Regions from separate parts of the Pseudomonas sp. GNP013 genome, predicted to be linked through region 2. Evidence: riboswitches for the same ligand, from Rfam matches in the RefSeq annotation. Region 2 holds a riboswitch; the other holds the start of a gene.
The links. A riboswitch is a leader RNA that binds a small molecule or an ion and turns the genes downstream of it on or off. The one in region 2 is predicted to bind manganese.

Region 1: linked by a shared signal. The riboswitch ahead of ACXX81_RS18160 (TMEM165/GDT1 family protein) and the one ahead of mntP (manganese efflux pump MntP) in region 2 are both predicted to bind manganese.

What each region holds. Positions count from the first base shown of each region.
Region 1 is NZ_JBTGUT010000001.1:4,126,242-4,136,229, reverse strand. It holds gene ACXX81_RS18205 (hypothetical protein) at 1-231, opposite strand, end outside; gene ACXX81_RS18200 (YajG family lipoprotein) at 413-1,000, shown strand; gene ACXX81_RS18195 (hypothetical protein) at 1,061-1,270, opposite strand; gene ACXX81_RS18190 (hypothetical protein) at 1,450-1,707, shown strand; gene ACXX81_RS18185 (1-acyl-sn-glycerol-3-phosphate acyltransferase) at 1,739-2,902, opposite strand; gene ACXX81_RS18180 (CPXCG motif-containing cysteine-rich protein) at 3,036-3,218, shown strand; gene ACXX81_RS18175 (putative signal transducing protein) at 3,230-3,490, shown strand; gene ACXX81_RS18170 (SOS response-associated peptidase) at 3,528-4,148, shown strand; gene ACXX81_RS18165 (M48 family metallopeptidase) at 4,275-5,093, shown strand; gene ACXX81_RS18160 (TMEM165/GDT1 family protein) at 5,216-5,800, opposite strand; yybP-ykoY riboswitch at 5,888-6,008, opposite strand; gene ACXX81_RS18155 (methyltransferase) at 6,059-7,057, opposite strand; gene ACXX81_RS18150 (2-hydroxyacid dehydrogenase) at 7,089-8,051, opposite strand; gene ACXX81_RS18145 (LysE family translocator) at 8,140-8,772, shown strand; gene ACXX81_RS18140 (fatty acid--CoA ligase) at 8,918-9,988, shown strand, end outside.
Region 2 is NZ_JBTGUT010000001.1:2,115,161-2,125,148, reverse strand. It holds gene ACXX81_RS09500 (cytochrome P450) at 1-292, shown strand, start outside; gene ACXX81_RS09495 (antibiotic biosynthesis monooxygenase family protein) at 289-633, shown strand; gene tnpC (IS66 family transposase) at 661-2,196, opposite strand; gene tnpB (IS66 family insertion sequence element accessory protein TnpB) at 2,258-2,593, opposite strand; gene tnpA (IS66-like element accessory protein TnpA) at 2,590-2,922, opposite strand; gene mntP (manganese efflux pump MntP) at 3,334-3,900, opposite strand; yybP-ykoY riboswitch at 3,906-4,073, opposite strand; partial or broken gene ACXX81_RS09470 (FAD-dependent oxidoreductase) at 4,394-5,020, opposite strand; gene ACXX81_RS09465 (TonB-dependent receptor domain-containing protein) at 5,383-7,668, shown strand; gene ACXX81_RS09460 (ROK family transcriptional regulator) at 7,835-8,959, opposite strand; gene ACXX81_RS09455 (HAD family hydrolase) at 9,050-9,874, opposite strand; gene ACXX81_RS09450 (inositol monophosphatase family protein) at 9,894-9,988, opposite strand, start outside.

The DNA of each region.
Region 1 (9,988 bases), 2.0 Mb from region 2:
GGAGGCCAACGCCTGGCGCGAATGTGCGTGCGCGACCCCCGGCCGAACCCGAGCGCTGGCGGGCAGTGGACGGTGCATCCAGCACAGGCGTGTCTCGGTGACTTCCACCCAGCCCTCGCCGACAGGTGGCAGGCTGCATTGCTTGAAGGCCAGGCAATGGCCCCTGGCGTCGAGCAGCGCGAACTGGCGATGGCGGGTGTGTGACATGAACAACGATTTGAGCAGGCGCATGGCGTGTACCGGTTGTGTTACATGCTTGAAGGTTGCCAGTCTGCCATGACACTGGAATGACGAATTTATGCGAAATTGTAATTTCGCCGTGGCTTCAGCTGCCGTTCAGGATCGCTGGTGAGTGGCGCGCGTGCACCGTTATACTGGCGGCCTGTTTGCATCTAGTCCTGGAGAAATGAGTATGTTGCAACGCCTGTTGTTCGGTTTGATCACTGTGACCAGTTTGACCCTGGTTGGCTGCGCCAACAGCCCGCAACAACTCAGCCCGCAACCCAAGATCACCACGCAGCTGGCGCCGGTGGGGCATGGTCAGCCGGTGTCGGTGCGTGTGGTGGACGGTCGTCCATCGCCAACCCTGGGCTCGCGCGGCGGCCTGTACCCGGAGACCGCATTGATTTCGGTGACCGGCCAGGACGTGCTGCCCAAGCTGCAGGCCCAGGCTGAAGCCGCCGTGCGCCTGCTGGGGTTCACGCCGACCACTTCGCCGGGTGCCCCCCAACTGACCGTTACCCTGGCCGAACTGAAATACCAGTCGCCCAAGGAAGGCCTGTACGTGACTGAAGCCTCCATCGGTGCCACGTTCAAGTCCGATGTCAGCGCCGGTACCCGTCGCTACAGCGGCCGTTACGCGGCGTCGCTCAACCAGCGCTTCGGCATGTCGCCGAACCAGGAAACCAACACCAAGCTGGTCAGTGACGTGCTCAGCGACGCGCTGACCCGTCTGTTCAAGGACCCCAGCATCGGCCAGTTGCTCAGCTCGCAGCAGTAAGCCGTTCACAAAAAAACCGGGCTCATCGCTGAGCCCGGTTTTTTTTCGCCGGGCGTTTCTTCACGCGGCGCTGTCGACGTGGAAGTCCAGCATGCTCACGCCCGTGAGCAGATCCATCTCCGGCCAATCCGCATGTTGATGCCCGCCCAGGGCGCAATACACCAGCCAGTGGCGGTCCTGAACGTTGAACGCCAAGCTGCCGATCAGCGCCTCCTGTTCATCACTTTGGGCGACCAGATACAACCGGTCCTGGTTCTGCGCATGCAACATGACAAGCTCCCGGGCGTTCGAAGGGCAACAGAATGGCTTGTTAAGGTGACGTTCAGGTGACGCTGTAAATTACTCGATACATTAATCGCAAGTGGACGGGATCGTTACAGGCGCAGGGCGCCACTACCGTTCAGGTGTGTCCGAATGGATATCAGCGTATGGGTTCACCGAGGTTTGCGATGGCGCTGCCCGCACTGTTGATCAATGTCATGGCTCTATTGCTGGCCGGCCTCGCGGCGGCGCTGCTGTTCGTTGCGCGTTTTTGCGAGCAGCGCGCAATGGCCGACCTCACCGCCCAGAGCGAAGAGCGCGCGATCGACCAACCCATGCTGTTTCTGGATGTGCGCATCGAGCGGGCGCATCGCCTGGCTTACCGTATAGGGTTTGCAGGTCTCGGGCTGGCGCTGGTCCTGTCCTGGCTCAGCACCCATTTTTAAGATCACTGCAATACCCCCTGTGTGAAGGTGCTTACAGAGGGATTCCGGCTTTGACGCGGTACTGGTTGCGCACCGGCGTTGCGTACTGCGTCACCAGGTAGGGCCGGTGTTCCGCTGGGCACTCATTCAAACGCCTTTCCCATTCCGTTTTCGCCTTGGCCAGCTCATCGGCCGGGAAGACTTCAGCCGCGGTCGGCACCTGCAACTGCGGGTCTGCATCGGCCCACTGCGCATACGCCAGGTAATGCACCGGGAACAACCGATAACCGCCGAGAATCTGCCGGTCCATTTCCACGGCCAGCAGCTTGGTGTCCTCGAAGCGCTCGGTGATCGGCGGTGCGAAGTTGATGTGCACGCGGCCCTTGTAGCCGGTGATACCCAGCGCGATGCTCACATCGTCCTCGCCCGGCGCCTTGCTGTAGGTGCCGGTGGTGGCGCGGATATACAGCTCGCGCGCCTTCGCGGTATCGCAGGGGTCGTACTCGTAGCTGATGGACACCGGCGTCAGGTTCAACGACTGGATGACCTCGGCAAACGGCTCATCCTTGCGGCTCACGTGGAACATCTTGAGGATCGCCGATTCAGTGCGATCATCCCCGTCCTTGGCGCGGCCTTCGGCCTGGGCGATCCAGATGGACTGGCAGTCATTGCGGATCGAATGATTGATGTAGGCCGACAGCAAATGATACGCCGCCATCTTTTCCTTTCGCCCGGTGATCGAGCGGTGCACGATGAAGCTCTTGTTCAGGCGCATCAGGTCGCTGACAAACGGCTTTTGCAGCAGGTTGTCACCGATGGCGATGCGTGGCGTCGGCAGACCGGCGTGGTACACGGCATAGTTGACGAACGCCGGGTCCATCACGATATCGCGGTGGTTGGCCAGGAACAGGTACGCGGTGCCGGACTTGAGCTGTTCGACGCCGGTGTAGGTCACGCCGTCGGTCGCGCGGTCGATGGTGTGGTCGACGTAGTACTCGACCTTGTCCTGCAGCGTGGCCACGGTGGTGACGCCGGCGAATTCACGGCGCAGCTTGCGGGCAATCATCGGCTTGAGCAGCCAGCCCAGGGTGCCGGCGAAGCGGGGGAAGCGGAAGTGGGTCAGGATGTCCAGAAAGGCCTTGTCGCTGAACAGACGTGCCAGCACTGCCGGGACTTCGCTGTCGTTGTAAGGTCGGATGGTATCGAATTCGCCCATCATGCTCTCTTGTTGGAAACGGCTAGGATAAGTAGAGGAAATACCAGGGTGCGGCGCGGGTAATTGGCCCGGCCGATCAATAGCCCTGTCAATAGACCGGCGATTATACGCACAAGTCACCTGGGAGACTGCGATGCTGGAAACTGAACCGTATGATTGTCCTTATTGTGGTGAGCCGGCGGAGGCGGTGCTGGATCTTTCCGGTGGCGATCAGCGCTATATCGAGGATTGCCCGGTCTGTTGCCGACCGATCAATTTCATCCTGCAAACGGATGGCCATGAATGGATGCTTGAAGTCCACGCCGAGAACGAATAGCAGGCACGCCCATGCAGCGAATCTACGAACCGGAAAACCTCATGGAAGGCGAGTTGCTGCAACAGATGCTCGCCAGCGAGGGCATCGAGGCACATCTGGTGGGGCGCCATCTGCTCGGGGGCACTGGCGAGTTGCCGATTTTCGGCCTGCTGGGTCTGGAGGTCGATAATGATCACGCTGCCTATGCCCGTGAGCTGATCACCGCCTATATCGGCGCGCAGCCCCTGCCCGGTGATGAACCCGACAGCTTTCCTGACGTGCTGGTCTGTTAGGCTGTCGGTCGGTTTACCCCAAGAGTCGTGTTGCCCCATGTGTGGACGTTATGCCCTGTTTCGCTGGAATCCCGGCTTTGCCGCCCTGCCGGGCTTTCCGGCGGACCAGCAGGCCCAGTGGAACATTTCCCCGAATGACTCAGTGCTGATCCAGCGCCAGAGCGAAGGCCAGCGCACCCTGGCGCGTGCCCGCTGGGGCCTGACCCCGCCGTGGCTGACTGATCTTTCCCGCACGCCGGCCCATGCCCGCGCCGAAACCCTGGCGGAGCAACCGATGTTCCGCGAGGCGTTTCGCCAGCGTCGCTGCCTGCTGCCGGCCAACGGTTTTTACGAATGGCGCGGTACCCAGCGCAAACGCCCGTACTGGTTGACGCCGGGGGAGGGCTCGACGCTGTTTTTCGCGGCGATCTGGGAAGCCTACCCGGTGCAGGAACAGGTGTGGCTGAGCACTGCGGTGGTCACCCAGGCCGCGCAAAGCCAGCGCCGGCCGCTGATCCTGGATGCTGCGGGCCAGGCGGCGTGGCTCGATCCCGAGACCCCGTTGCACGTATTGCAGGCGCTGCTGGCCAGTGAGCCCACCGCGTTGCGCGAAAGGGTCCTGGCCAATATGGTCAACGATCCCAAGCTCAACGGCCCGGAGTGCCTGACCCCGGCCTGACAGTTGCTGCCGTCGGTACACTCTTGTGGGATGTATCGGAAATACAGCAGTTAAACGTCGTGTGTATCTGGCGCGGATACACACGAGGGCCTACGATACGCGCCATGTTTTCAGGGAGCGTCTCGCATGAAAAAGTCATTGGCAGTAAGTGTATTGGCGGCGGCCATGCTGCTGGCCGGGTGTCAGTCGGTCAACACCACCAGCGGCGGCGCCGTGGGGGTTGAGCGCAAGCAATACATGTTCAGCATGCTGTCGAGTCAGGAAGTCGACCAGATGTATGCCCAGTCCTACCAGCAGACGTTGGGCGAAGCCAGTGGCAAAGGCCTGGTGGACAAAACCAGTGCCAACGCCAAACGCGTGCAGGCGATTGCCAATCGGCTGATCGCCCAGGCGCCCACCTTCCGTCCGGATGCGGCGCAGTGGAAGTGGGAAGTGAACCTGATCAAGAGCGACGAGATGAACGCCAACTGCGGGCCTGGCGGCAAAATCTTCGTGTACAGCGCATTGATCGACAATCTCAAGCTCACCGATGACGAGCTGGCCGCAGTGATGGGCCATGAAATTGCCCACGCCTTGCGCGAGCATGGCCGTGAAGCCATGTCCAAGGCCTATGGCATCCAGATGGCCAAGCAAGGCGCCGGTGCGATATTCGGCCTGGGCCAGGACAGCCTGGCGCTGGCCGATACCGTGGCCAACTACGGCATGACCTTGCCCAACAGCCGCAGCAATGAAAACGAAGCCGACCTGATCGGCCTGGAACTGTCGGCCCGCGCCGGCTACAACCCGAACGCGGCGATCACGCTGTGGAACAAGATGGCCAAGGCTTCCGAAGGCTCACCGCCCGAGTTCATGAGCACTCACCCGGCCTCCGATAGCCGGATCGCCTCGCTGCAGGCGGCCATTCCGAAAGTGATGCCGCTGTACCAACAGGCCAAAAAATCCTGATGTTCCAACGCTGATGAAGACCTGAGTGTGGGAGGGGGGTTGCTCCCGGTAGCAGTGGATCAGCCAAGGCATACCAGGCTGACGCACCGCAATCGGGAGCAAGCCCCCTCCCACATTTGGCGCTAGATCCACCCGCTGCTTTGCATGGCCTTGTACACCGCCACAATCGCCAGGATGAAAAACGCCGTCGCTGCCAACCGGCGAATCAGGGTCAGTGGCAGTTTCTCCGCGGCAAAATTCCCCGCCAGCACCACCGGTACGTTGGCAATCAACATGCCCAGGGTCGTGCCGATAATCACCAGCCATAGCTCCGGGTACTGCGCCGCCAGCATCACCGTGGCGATCTGCGTCTTGTCACCGATCTCCGCGAGGAAGAACGCAATCAGCGTGGTCAGAAACGGTCCGAACTTGCGCGTGGTGCTGGCCTCGTCATCGTCGAGTTTGTCCGGTACCAGCGTCCACAAGGCCGTGGCACAGAAGCTTGCGGCGAGAATCCAGTGCAGCACCGCGTCCGAGAAAAAGCTGCCAAACCAGGCGCCTACGGCACCGGCGGCCGCATGGTTGGCCAGGGTCGCGGCGACGATGCCGGCGATGATCGGCCAGGGTTTGCGAAAGCGTGCGGCAAGGATGAGCGCGAGCAGTTGCGTCTTGTCGCCAATTTCGGCCAAGGCAACGATTGCGGTGGGGACGAGCAGAGAATCCAGCATCAGGTAGGTTCCAGGGGCGGGTCGACACGGCTATGACACGAACAGCCTTCCCGCCCCGGGTAAGGTGTGCGTGTCATAGGTCTTGTCAAACCCCGGTCCGTCTGTGCGGACTCCTGGGTCGCATACGCCATGGTCTGTTGACCAAGTATGTTGACGTATGCCGGACGAGATTGAACTCGTGGGAGACTACTCCCCTAGGACGGAGCGGATTCTGCCTAGCCAGGACACATTCGGCAAGCCTTCTTTTTCAAACGCCCGTTAGGGACGCTTGGCGCGGTAAATGCGAAAACCGTTGCCCTCGGCCTTCACCGCACAGATGCCCAGGTGCTCTTCGATCAGCGGCTGATACTTCAGGAAGCTATTGGCGACAAGGCGAAGTTCGCCACCTTTTGCCAGGTGTTTTGCCGCTTTTCGCAGCAAGTTCTCGGTGGCGAAATAATCGGTGTGCACGCCGACGTGAAACGGCGGGTTGCTCAGGATCGCATTCAAACCCATCGGCGCGGCGTCGATTCCGTTGCCGGTCAGCACCTCGGCTTCCAGGCCGTTGGCCGCCAGGGTGAGGCGACTGCTGGCGGTGGCGAAGGCGTCTACATCCAGCATCGTCACGCTGTTGTGCGGGTAGCGACGCTTGACCGCAGCCCCCAGCACACCAGCGCCGCAACCGAAGTCCAGCAGATGGCCGCTCGGCAGCTTGTCCAGATGCGCCAGCAGCAACTCGGTGCCGCGATCAAGGCGCCCGTGGCTGAACACGCCTGGCAGGCTGACCACTTTCAGCGGGCCCTCGGCCAGCGGCACCTCGAACACCTGTGCCAGGCTTTCCAGTTCAACGGCCGGCGGCGCATTGACCACGGTGATCTGCCACAGTTGGCAATGCCGTGCGTTGTCCAGCTTGCGCGGTTTGCCGAATGGGGCCAGCTGCTTGGCGGCACTTTCGATACCGCCTTTTTTCTCTCCCACCAGAAACAGCTCGGCGCCGGGCAGGCGTGCGGCCACCGCATTGAGCAGGTAATCGGTGAGGTCCTTGGACTTGGGCAGGAAGATTACCGCCGCGTCGAACGCGCGCTCGGGTACATTCACGCCAAACGCGCTGCGCTCCGGGAAGCGTGCGTCGAGCGCCGCCTGGTCACCGGCGTGCCAGCACCAGCCGTGGGCATTGGGCAGACGACCGAGCAAGTCGTCAGCCGGCAAACCGACCAGCAGCAGGTTGCCTTGAAAAAGTTCGGGCTGGCGAAGCAGCACTTCACTGCGCGGATCCATGGTCTGCTCCTTGAAAAAAGGGCGCAGTCTATCAACTGACGACCCGCAGCGGGGCGCCGTCGAAAAAGCCTCGGGCGTTTTCCGCCAGTTGGCCGACGATGCGCTGGCGCGCCTCGCGGCTGCCCCAGGCGTTATGCGGCGTGACGATCAACCGAGGAATATCGCCGGCCAGCAGCGGGTTGCCATTGGCCGGCGGCTCCACGCTCAGCACATCCGTGGCGGCACCGCCCAGATGGCCGCTGCGCAACGCGTCGGCCAGCGCCTGTTCATTGATCAAACCGCCGCGCGCTGTGTTGACCACCAACGCGCCGGGCTTGAGCAGCGCCAGCTCGCGAGCGCCGATCATGTTGCGGGTGTGCTCGTTGAGCGGGCAGTGCAGGGTCAGCGCGTCGACCTGCGCCAGCAACTCATCCAGCGGCACCCGATCGGCTCGGGCAGGGCGGCCAGGAATGGCGCCCAGCAGCACGCGCATGCCAAAGGCTTCGGCCAGTTGCGCAACGGCGCCGCCCAGTTCGCCATGGCCGAGCAGGCCGAGGGTTTTGCCTTGCAGCTCGACAATCGGATGGTCCAGCAGGCAAAACTGCGTGGCCGCCTGCCATTTGCCGGCGGCCACGTCGCGCTGATAGTCCTGCAGGCGCGTGGCCAGGTTGAGCAGCAGCATCAGCGTGTGCTGCGCCACCGACGGCGTGCCGTAGCCCTGGCAGTTGCTCACGGTGATGCCGTGGGCGCTGGCGGCCGCAAGGTCAACGTTGTTGGTGCCGGTGGCCGCTACGAGGATCAGCTTGAGCTCGGGGCAGGCGGCCAGCGTGTCGGCGTCGAGCGCGACCTTGTTGCTGATGGCGACCTGGGCATCCTGCAGGCGCTCGATCAGATTCTGCGCGGTGGTCCGCTCGAACAGCTGCAGGTCGCTGAAGCAGGCCTGCAAACCGCTGAGGTCGAGGTCGCCCAGGTCGAGGGAAGGATGATCGAGGAAGACGGCGCGGCGATTGTTCATGCTCAACTGTACCTTTTGCGACGAAGTTCGAAGGCGTACTCTGCCGAGACTATCAGATGAAATAATCCGTTACGTAAAGGGAGCGAACATGTACCTCGCCGAGTTTTTGACCGTGGCTCTGATTCACCTGTTGGCGGTGGCCAGCCCTGGCCCTGACTTCGCCGTGGTGGTGCGCGAAAGCGTGACCCACGGCCGTCGCGCCGGAACCTGGACTGCGCTGGGTGTCGGTTCGGCGATTTTCCTGCACGTGGGTTACTCGCTGCTGGGCATTGGCTTGATCGTGTCCCAATCCATCGTGCTGTTCAACGCGCTCAAATGGGCGGCGGCGGCCTACCTGCTGTACATCGGCTTCAAGGCCCTACGCGCACAGCCGGCCAAACCGCCGGCCGAAGGCGAGTTGCACCGAGAAGTGGGCGAGCGCACGCCGCGTGGAGCGTTTACCGCCGGGTTCGTGACCAATGGCTTGAACCCCAAGGCCACGTTGTTTTTCCTCTCGTTGTTCACCGTGGTGATCAACCCGCACACACCGTTGGCGATCCAGGCCGGTTACGGCGTGTACCTGGCCGTAGCGACCGCGTTGTGGTTCTGCCTGGTGGCGATGCTGTTCAGTCAGCAGCGCGTGCGCGCGGGGTTTGCGCGGATGGGCCACTGGTTTGATCGGACGATGGGCGCGGTGTTGATTGCGATTGGGGTGAAATTGGCGTTTACCAGCGTGAAATAACCCGCTTGAGCGCCTCAACTGCTGGCGCAAAGCTAGCATTTGCAGCGCTCTGCAAATCATTCCTTTGGCTGATTTGGTTGAAACACAAGGTCTCTACAGTGCAAGTCTTCAAGCCAAGACCGTGCAGTCATAAAAAGGGATTCGTATGTTGCAGACCCGTGTTATCCCACCCGCCGAAGGCGCTTACCAATACCCGTTGTTGATCAAACGCCTGTTGATGTCCGGCACCCGCTACGAAAAGACCCGGGAAATCATCTACCGCGACAAACTGCGCTACACCTACCCGACGCTGATCGAACGCGTCGCGCGGCTGGCCAATGTGCTCACCGACGCCGGGGTCAGGGCCGGTGACACCGTCGCAGTGATGGACTGGGACAGCCACCGCTACCTGGAATGCATGTTCGCCATCCCGATGATCGGCGCGGTGGTGCATACCATCAACGTGCGCCTGTCGCCGGAACAGATCCTCTACACCATGAACCATGCCGAGGACCGCTTCGTGCTGGTCAACAGCGAGTTCGTCGAGCTCTACCAGGCCATCGCCGGGCAGCTCACCACGGTGGACAAGACCCTGCTGCTCACCGACGGCGACGCCCACACCGCAGAGTTGCCCAACCTGGTAGGCGAGTACGAAACCCTGCTGGCCGCTGCCAGCCCCACGTACACCTTCGAGGATTTCGACGAACACTCGGTCGCTACCACCTTCTACACCACCGGCACTACCGGCAATCCCAAGGGTGTGTACTTCACCCATCGCCAACTGGTGCTGCACACCATTGGCGTGGCGACCATCATGGGCAGCGTCGACAGCGTGCGCCTGCTGGGCACCAGCGACGTGTACATGCCGATCACACCGATGTTCCATGTGCATGCGTGGGGCCTGCCATACGTGGCGACCATGCTCGGTTTGAAGCAGGTGTACCCCGGCCGCTACGACCCGGAATACCTGGTGGAGTTATGGCACAAGGAGCGCGTTACCTTCTCCCATTGTGTGCCGACCATTCTGCAAATGCTGCTCAACGCCAAGGCTGCCCAGGACGTGGACTTTGGCGGCTGGAAAATCGTCATCGGCGGCAGCGCCCTCAACCGCACCCTGTATGAAGCGGCCAAGGCGCGGGGCATTCAGCTGACTGCCGCCTATGGCATGTCCGAGACCGGGCCGCTGGTGTCCTGCGCCCACCTCAACGATGAGTTGATGGCCGGCAGCGAAGATGAA
Region 2 (9,988 bases):
GGCGGGTGATACCGTTCTAGTGTTGCTCGCTTCAGCCAATAGGGATCCCTACGCGAACCCAGATCCCGATAGACTCTTGGTCAAACGAACGCAACGACGAACCTTCAGCTTCGGCTCAGGAAGACATCAATGTCCAGGCCAGCAACTTGCATTGACTATCGCCTCTGAGGCGATTTTGGCATGGCTGCATCGACAACCAGCCTCATCTGCTCGTCCTTACCGGTGGAGTTATTTGCCCTCCCTTAATGGTCGCATCCCTCATTTCTATCGTGATCGGGAAACTCAGCAATGATCGCAGTTATCTTTGAAGCATGGCCTCATGAGGAGCAATACCAGCGGTATCTTGACCTTGCCGCTGAACTGAAACCATTGCTAGCAGAGCTGGATGGTTTCATCTCAGTTGAGCGTTTCCAAAGCCTAAGTGAACCAGGAAAGGTTCTCTCACTGTCATTTTGGCGTGACGAGGAAGCTATTAAGCGGTGGCGCGGCCTTGAGCTACATCGTTCGGCCCAATTAGCAGGCCGTAGGCAGGTTTTCGATGACTATCACCTGCGCATCGCCCAAGTAGTTCGAGATTATAGTCTTGAGGATCGTGATCAAGCGCCGAGCGATAGCAAACAAGCTCATCAATGAAAGAACTGCTTTGTGATCTTTTCCATTTCAACGGCTCCGTGGCAGAAGCCAGTTATGTGGCAGTAAATCTGCAATCTTACTTGCGCGCTGAGTTGGCAGACGCGTAAGTACATCCTTCAAATAGGCATACGGATCATGCCTGTTGAGCCGTGCAGACTGGATTAAACTCATGATCGCTGCCGCCCGTTTGCCGCTGCGTAGCGATCCTGCAAATAGCCAGTTCTTGCGTCCAAGAGCCCACGGTCGGATTTGGTTCTCGGCCCAATTGTTGTCAATGGGTACAGCCCCGTCATCAAGGTAGCGCGATAGCGCTGCCCATCGTTTCAAGCTGTAATCCAGGGCTCTGCTGATGGCCGAACCTTCAGGCACGAGATCGCGCTGGCCGATCATCCAGGCATGCAGCCTTTCCATCACCGGTACGGCTTTTTCTTGCCGTATTCGTTGCCGTGAATCTGGCTCCAGGTCGCGGACTTCACTCTCTATTTCGTAAAGCAATTGGATATAGCGAAGAGCTTGTTCGGCGAGCGTGCTTTTGTTCGTGGCATGCAGTTCGAAGAACTTGCGCCGCGCATGGGCCATGCAGCCGATCTCCGTCGCCCCGAGTACGAAGCTGGCCTTGTAGCCACCAAAATCATCGCAGACCAGATTGCCCTTCCAGCCTCGCAGGAAGTTGCGAGCGTGCTCACCGGCACGGCTAGGGCTGAAGTCGTAGACGACAGCCGATGTTTTGCTGAATTGGCTGGTAGCGTAGGCCCATACATATGAACGATGGGTTTTCTTCGAGCCTGGAGCGAGCATCTGCACGGGTGTTTCATCGGCGTGGATGACGTGCTGCTTGAGTACCACGTCGTGCAACGCATCAACCAGAGGCTGCAACTGCACGCCCGTCACACCTACCCATTGGGCCAATGTTGAACGTGGAATCGCCAAGCCGGCTCGGCCGAAAATCGACTCCTGGCGGTAAAGTGGAAGATGGTCGGCAAACTTGGCAATCATGACGTGCGCCAGAAGCCCAGCGGTCGGGATGCCCTTGTCGATGATCTGCGCCGGAACCGGCGCCTGAATCAGTGTTTCGCGGTCATCGCAGACCCATTTGCCACGGATGTGGCGTTCAACGGTAAATACGCCCGGCGTGTAGTCCAGTTTCTCGCTGACGTCTTCACCTATACGCTTGAGTGCGCAGCCGCATTGGCAGTGAGTATTGTCTGGTTCGTGATGGATCAATATGCGCGGAAACTCTGCCGGCAACGCCGTGCGCTTGGGCTTCTGCTTTTTCTCGGTCGCCGCTGGCACTGTCTGCAACGCCTGAAGCTCTGCTTCAATCGCCGCGATATCGGTATCGATCAGGTCATCTAGCAGGCTGGCCTGCTCAGGACTCATCTGCTCGCTACGCTTGGCAAACTTCAAACGCTTAAGTTGGGCAATCTCGTGGGTCAGTTTCTCGATGAGCGTTTGATCGCGGTTGATCTTCTTGCCCATGGTTTCGACCTGCGACAGCAACTGCGCTGCTAAGGCACGCAGCTGGTCGGGGGACATTTGGTCGAGATTAGGCGAAGAGGTCATGCTGCCGACTTTGCCAGAGCAGGCAGTTCGCGGCGATCAACCGATAGGCTAATGGCAGCCGTTAAAGCAGTGTGATCGAGCCGCCGGAACTCACTCGTTGCCATGGCAGGCCCAATACCAAGGCCTGGAGTTGCTCGGTGTCCAACTGCATTTCAGAGCCATGACGAACGCTTGGCCAGTGGAACCTACCCTGGTTCAACCGACGTGCAGCTAGCCAGATACCGAAACCATCATGCACCAGAACTTTCATGCGCGTGGCGCGGCGGTTGGCAAATAGATAAGCACAGTGCGGCTTCGCCGCACCGAACACCGCGATCACCCTGGCTAGCGCAGTTTCGGTGCCTGCGCGCATGTCCATCGGATCGGTGGCGAGCCAGATGGAGTCGATGCGAATCATCGCAGCAGGTCTCGAAGAAAGGTCGCGCAGGCCGCAGCATTTTCTGTTGGCCAGTTCACTTTGACAGTGCCACGCGAGTGCTGGATCTCAACGCAGATATTCGATGATGCCGCTTGCGAGTTTGCTCCTGCCAGCGGTAGGGGTAATGGAAGAAACGCAGGTTGCAGTGCCGTGTTTTTCTGCGTGTGTACCCGAATCCATTTGTGCACGAGGTTTGTGTTGAGCCTATGGCTGAGCGCGATGCTGGCAATCGAAGCGCCGGGCTGGGCACACTCTTGAATGACTTGGGTCTTGAAGGATTTGGAATAGGAACGGCGTGTTTGCTGCATGAAATACCCACTTAAAAGGCTAGAATTGGTGCCCACTTAAATTAAGTGCACACCATGTCTTGCCTTTGCGAGGACGGGTAGATGACTTGGCCGGACGCATACTCTACACCCAATGAATTCGCGACCATACGCTAGCGAGTATTCCGCCCCCTGCATGCCGAAAAGAATCTAAAAGAACCAGCCCGACCAATTCCTGAATATATAAATTGCCAGAAAAACAATCCAAGAAATCGCCAGAAGCACAGTGGCTGCAACCCATCGAAGACCCATTACTAAATCCTATTTTTGACTCTTCTTCACTATAAATTCAGCGAGAGCAAGCAAGACGAAAAACAACTTCACGCTGGTACAGAGAGGCCTTAAACCCGCCCTGTAAGGCCTTTATTTTCGGCGAGATAAGTCCAAACTAAATCATGCCACGGACAAATGTTCATAGAGGATAGTAGAGCCAACTAGCACCAACACCAACCCACCGATTATTTCAGCGCGCTTACCAACCATTGTTCCAAGTACACGACCCAACATCACGCCTGTGGTCACCATTACCGTGGTGGCAATGCCAATTGCCGACGCAGCAACCAGGATATTCACGTTGACGAAGGCAAGCCCGACTCCCACGGCTAACGCGTCAATGCTGGTGGCGAAAGCGGTAACGGCCAAAATGAGGAACGAGTGCTGGTTAGGTTTTTCTTCCTCTACATCTTCATGTTTTAGCCCGTTGTAGATCATATGCAGACCCAACGCCAACAGTAGGGTGAAAGCAATCCAGTGATCCCAGCTTTCAACGTATTTGGTGGCTACTTGACCAATGCCCCACCCTACTACAGGGGTTATAGCTTCAATCACACCAAAAATAAGACCCGTACGCAGAGCTTCACTTAAACGTGGCCTATGAAGACTAGCGCCTTTGCCTATAGCCGCAGCAAAAGCGTCCGTGGACATAGCCAAAGCAAGAAAAACGAGGGAAATTGGATTCACGGTTCACGTCCAGTCGGGCTTTGAGTCAACGACGCAACCACACGCCCGACTTTAGGCATGGATGCATCGTTGGTCTCGCCAACCGGAAGGTGTTCGTACCACGGCATGGTGCCGAGAATGTTGACACGAACGCTCTTAAACCGAAGTCAAGAGCAGGCTACTCCCCAACAAGGGACGCCAATATGGCCTCATGGTTGTCAAAAAAATGTTAAATTCCAAAGCTGTTTGGTTACATCTCGCTAGATTGCGCTGGAGAACTGGCCCTCGCGCGATCGGAGGCGGGCGGCAAGGCATGTCACTTTCCAGTTGGGTGGCAATGGGATGGTTTACTGGTTGCGCCCCGGTACTTGCTCACGCAGGAGTAATTGCAGGACGCGGGGTCAGCTCAGCCACCAGGCTAGCGTTGACGTCTTTCGCCAGCAGGCTCGCTCCCACAGTAATCGCGCGCAAAAAACCGGCCTGTGTTTCAGCCGGTTTTTTTATTCCAACCGTTTCAGAACGACGCGTCCTTCAACCCATCGAGGTACCGCTCGGCGTCCAGGGCCGCCATACAGCCGGCGCCGGCCGAGGTAATGGCCTGGCGGTAGACGTGGTCGGCCACGTCACCGGCGGCGAAGATGCCGTCGATGTTGGTGGCTGTCGCGTTGCCTTCACGGCCGCCCTGCACCACCAGGTAACCGTCCTTGGCGTCCAGCACGCCTTCGAACAGCGAGGTGTTCGGGGTGTGGCCGATGGCGATGAACACGCCGTCGACTTTCAACTCGTCGAAGCTGCCGTCGTTGTTCTTCAGGCGTGCACCGGTCACGCCCATGTTGTCGCCCAGGACTTCGTCCAGGGTGGCGTTGAGCTTGAGGATGATCTTGCCTTCAGCAACACGCGCGTGCAGCTTGTCGATCAGGATCTTCTCGGCGCGGAAGGTCTCGCGACGATGCACCAGGGTCACGGTGCTGGCGATGTTGGCCAGGTACAGCGCTTCTTCCACGGCGGTGTTGCCACCACCGACCACGGCGACCGGCTTGTTGCGATAGAAGAAACCGTCGCAGGTCGCGCAGGCGGACACGCCTTTGCCCATGAACGCTTCTTCCGATGGCGGGCCCAGGTAGGGAGCGCTGGCGCCGGTAATGTCATTCTTCGTCCAAGTTCTGCGCCAGAAAAACCGCCAGTTCAAGCGGACTTCGGCTATCGCCTACAAGTCATTCATTTCAATTCAGCCTAACCAACATAACGTCTGTTCAGCCGAGCCAATGCGCTCATCAGCCAACGTTATCCATTAGCCGGGCCTGATCGTTCGGGTTCGCAACGTTGGTAATAATTACTACACAATAAGTGTACTAATATGCCCTCCCAGCGGACATAGGGCTTCGCAGGATGCGTCAGGTTGCGCAGTAGACGCGATTGCTTGCCCTGCAGAACCGAGCAACGCCCGCAAACACCGCCCAAGGCAAACGCGTTGGTACTCCTATTTTCTGAGGAAGGCTGTCGATGAGGACAAAATACAATTCCTGCAAGCCAGTTCGCTTGCAGGTAGGCGTCAAACATTGGGTGCCCTTTTGTGCGCTTGGTCTTGTCAGTGCGATGGCTCAGGCGGCAGATACTCCTGACGCCTCCGCCTCGACAGCAACCACCACCCTGGGCACCGTGTCAGTGATTGGCCAGGGAGAAACGCGCCAGGTTCAGCGTGTCGATGAAACAACCGTTAAACGTTACTCCGCAGGCACCAACCCGCTGAAGACCTTGCAGAGCATGTCTGGCGTAAACTTCCAGTCCGGTGATCCTCTGGGCCGTGAAGAGGGCAGCCAGCGCATCAGCTTGCGCGGGTTTGATATGCATCACTTGGGCTACACGCTGGATGGGGTAACGCTGGGGAATATGAGCTTCGGCAACTTCAACGGGCTGAGCATTACGCGCGCCGTAATCCCGGAAAACGTGGGTTCGACCGTTGTCGCCGCAGGCATTGGTTCGTTGGGAACCGCCTCCAACAGCGATCTGGGCGGTACCATCCAGTTCACCACCTCCGACCCGGATAAAGAGTTCGGTGGCCGGTTGTCCCAGACCATGGGCAGCTACGACACCAGCCGCACCTACATGCGTGTCGACACCGGGGAGTACAACGGCCTGTCGGCGTATGTCTCGGGTGAGAAGTACGACGCCAACGCCTGGAAGGGCAATGACAACCCGCAGAAATCAGACGCGATCAACGCCAAGGTTCTGTATAAATTCGGCGACAACCGCATCAGCTTCTTCCACAGCAAGTCGGACCATGAAGAAGCCAACCTGATGTCGCTGTCCAAAAGCATGATCGACCGACTGGGCTACAACTACACCTATTACACGCCCGATTGGACCCGTGCGGTGAATGCCGCTAACGGTATCTTCAGTGGTGGCGTCAAAAGCGCCGCAGAGGGTGTCTACAACGCCAGCAGCTTGCGCTATGACGAACTGGATATCCTGAAGGGCAATTTCAGCCTCTCGGATAACCTGGTGCTGGATACCACCGTTTACCATCACCATAACTCTGGGTTTGGTAACTCGTATTATCCGTTCACCTACAATACCGGCACCTCAGTAATCCCCGCGAACGCATTGCGCAGTACCCAATACGGCATTGATCGAAACGGCTTTCAGACCTCCCTCACCGCGTTCCTGGGCCAGCATGAGGTCGAGGGTGGATTCTGGATCCAGTCCAACAAGAACAATGTCGGTCGCTATCTCTACGACACCACCGGACACGAGCCCCAGAACCATATCGTCACGACCAATGGTTATGGATTATCGGCCACCATATTCGATCAGTCTTACAACGACCTGACGCGTCAGTTCTACTTGCGTGATACGTACACGCTGCTGGACGACCGTTTAAAACTTGAATTCGGTGCCAAAAGCACAGTGACGACCACGACTGCTGAAGGAAAAGTCGGATACGCGAGCGGATCACTGGAAGCCAGCGATCACTTCCTTCCTCAGTTTGGTGCGACCTACAAGCTTAATGACGAAGATGAGGTGTTCGCCTCTTATTCGCAGAATATGGCTGCCTTCCCTTCCGGGGCCTACAGCCCATTCAGCAATACTCAGGCAGCGGTCGACGCACTCAACGGCTTCAAAGGCCTCAAGCCGGAAACCTCCACGACGATTGAAGCCGGTGTTCGGCGCACGTCCAAGCACTACATTGCCTCGGCCACCGTCTATAACACCCAGTTCGACAATCGCCTGATCGCTATCGCCAACTGCACCGGGATCTTCATCTGCGCCAATGGCGTGGCCAACGTAGGCTCGGTAACCAGCCGAGGTGCTGAGTTCGCCTTTGCTTTGATGCCTGATGAACATTGGCGTTGGTCCAACTCGCTTTCGTATAACCACAGCACCTACGATGACAACTACACCAGCAATGCGCAGACGGTGAATGTCAAAGGCAAAACGGTCGTCGATACCCCCAGGATCATGTACTCAAGCGGCCTGGACTGGAACTGGAACCGCTGGAGCGCGGGCCTGCAAGGTACTTACATGACCAAACGTTACTTTACCTACACCAATGACCAGAGCGTGCTTGGTTACTGGTTGGCCAACGCGAACATGGCGTATGACCTGGGAGCATTCGCGGGCCTGAAGGACACGTCCGTTGCATTGAACATGGTCAACTTGTTCGATAAACGCTACATCTCTACGCTGAATACCGATGGCAGTGCGGCCTCCGACCCGAATGGTGACCTGCAACTGTTGCAGGTGGGAACGCCGCGCAGCGCTTTCGTTACGCTCTCAACGCGTTTCTGATTCAGCAAGACGTTTGATGAAGCATGGGTTCACATAAATAACAGTGCAAAAAAGACCCCGTCGCCTTCAAGCGCCGGGGTCTTTTTTTGGTTGGTCAGTCCAGAATCACCACAGCCTTCACCGCCTGGAGCAATCAGCGGCCAAGCACCAGCCTATGCCTGGCTGGCTACAGGAAGAAACGCTCTTTCAAAGGGATCAATGCAGCACCAATGGCGGCGGCATCGCCGTTGCTTTCGGTGAGTAACAACTTGGGCCTGGGGGCGGGCGTTCCATAGCGCGGTGAGCCCCAGAAACTGACATTGTCGATCAGTCGACGCCCGAGTTCGGCAGGCACCTGCCCACCGAATACGATGGCCTGCGGATCGAACAATCCGGTGAGGGTATTGATCAAGCGATCCAGGCCCGGCCGCACATGCTCGACCCACTCTTCGACACCCGGCCAGTTGGCGTCGAACCGATTGCGCAGGTCTTCGATGGAATCAATCTGGATATCCTGCTTGTGCAACGCATCGATCAAGTAGCGCAGCGCCGGGCGGCGCTCGACTTCATCGTGGGTGTACAGCATGATTTCACCAGCATTGCCATGGCTGCCGAAGTACGGCTTGCCGTCAATGACGATGCCGGTACCGAAGCCATAGTTGAACGACAGGTAAATGAAGTTGTTCGCCCAGGCGCCGACGCCGATGAGACTTTCACCGATGGCCCCGGTGGTGGCGTTGTTCTTCAACCAGACCGGCATATCGAGGGCCTGCTCCAGGAGCGGACGCAAGTCGATCAGCGACCAGTCCTGAAGGGGTTCCGGTGCGTTCACTCGCCCTTCGTCGACAAAGTAGCCGGCAATCGCCACCCCGACACCCAGCAGATGATCGCGGCTCAGCGCGTTGCGCTGGAGCATGCGATCAATGACTTTGCTTAGCGCATCCAGGGTCGAATTCAAGCTCAGGGGTGGGGTACGCAACGTGACCTCTTCGAGGACATTGCACGCAAAATCGGCGATGCAGACGACCGCCGAATCAGTATTAATGGAGATGCCCAGTACATAAACCGCCTCGTTGGCGAGTTCCAGGCGCAAGCTGGGCTGACCGCGGCCGTTTTTGATGGCCTGACCCGTGCGGATGAAGCCCCGGCTGATCAGGTCTTCGATGATCCGGTGCACGGATTGCTGTGCGAGATCCATTTCCGCCGACACGGCGGCTCGGGTGATTCCTCCACTGCGCCGCAAGATATCGAGAATTTTGCGCTCGTTCAGACTGGGGTGGTAATCGCGCTTCAGGCGTTGTTCTGCGTCCATGAGTCAACTATGCAATAAGTAGATTTTCCGGTAGCAGAGCAGTCTAAAGCCTCTTCTGGCCGATGGGGTTGAATTCATAAAATTTTAACGTTACACCCTCGGGACGAGCGCAGAGGCGCCATTGCCTTGGGGGCGGGCCAGGGCAGGCACCCGCGCAGTGCATTTTGCGGCGTTGACGCTTTTATCCACAGCACTGCCAATCAGCACACACCGATCGAGCGGCAGTTCGAGCGATTGCGCCGCCGCCTCATATAAGGTCATTTCCGGCTTGCCGATAATGCGCGGGTTCCAGTCTTCAGGGGCCATGCACGCTTGCAGCGTAGACAGAAAGGCACCGATATCCAGGACTCGATTGCCATACCTGGTCGAATGAAGTGTCTCGGCGCTCGCCGCTACCAAACGGGCACCTTCGAGGAGTGAATCCAGCGCCGTATTGAGCTTGGTATAGGTGATGCGTACGTCGCTCAGCAAGATAACGAGGTCGGCATCCTTGCGAACCAGCTGCAAACCAATCGAGCGCGCGTAGCTTTTCATCCGATTGGAGCCCACGACCAGCACATCACCCACGTCCATCGCCAAGGCATCATGCAGAGAATGGGTGCCTGCCAGGATGATGCGGTGAGTCGGCAGCCTGACCCCCTCTGCCGCCAGTACGGCGGCAATTTCATAAGGGAACAGCGTCGAGTTGTTGGACACGAGCGAAACGCTGGACGCTACAGTTTGAAGGAATCTGATGACCGCAGCCTTGGGCTTTCCGTTGTTCGCCAAGCATCGGTCCCAGTCCAGGACAATGCCTTCGCAGGGGGACGCGCACTCTGCCGGATGCGGTGGGGCAGCCCAACGGTTTTCAGCGTGTTGGTACAAAGCCGCGTCGATCGTCTTGGCAAACGATCTGATGGTGGGGATAGCGTTCATGGCGTGTTTATTCTGATAGCTATGTCAGACAGGCTGACAAGACAGGGTGAGCTAGATCACAGAGCTCTTGGGTGCCCGCAACGATAGTGAGTCCGGCTGGCACGGCCAGGCCCT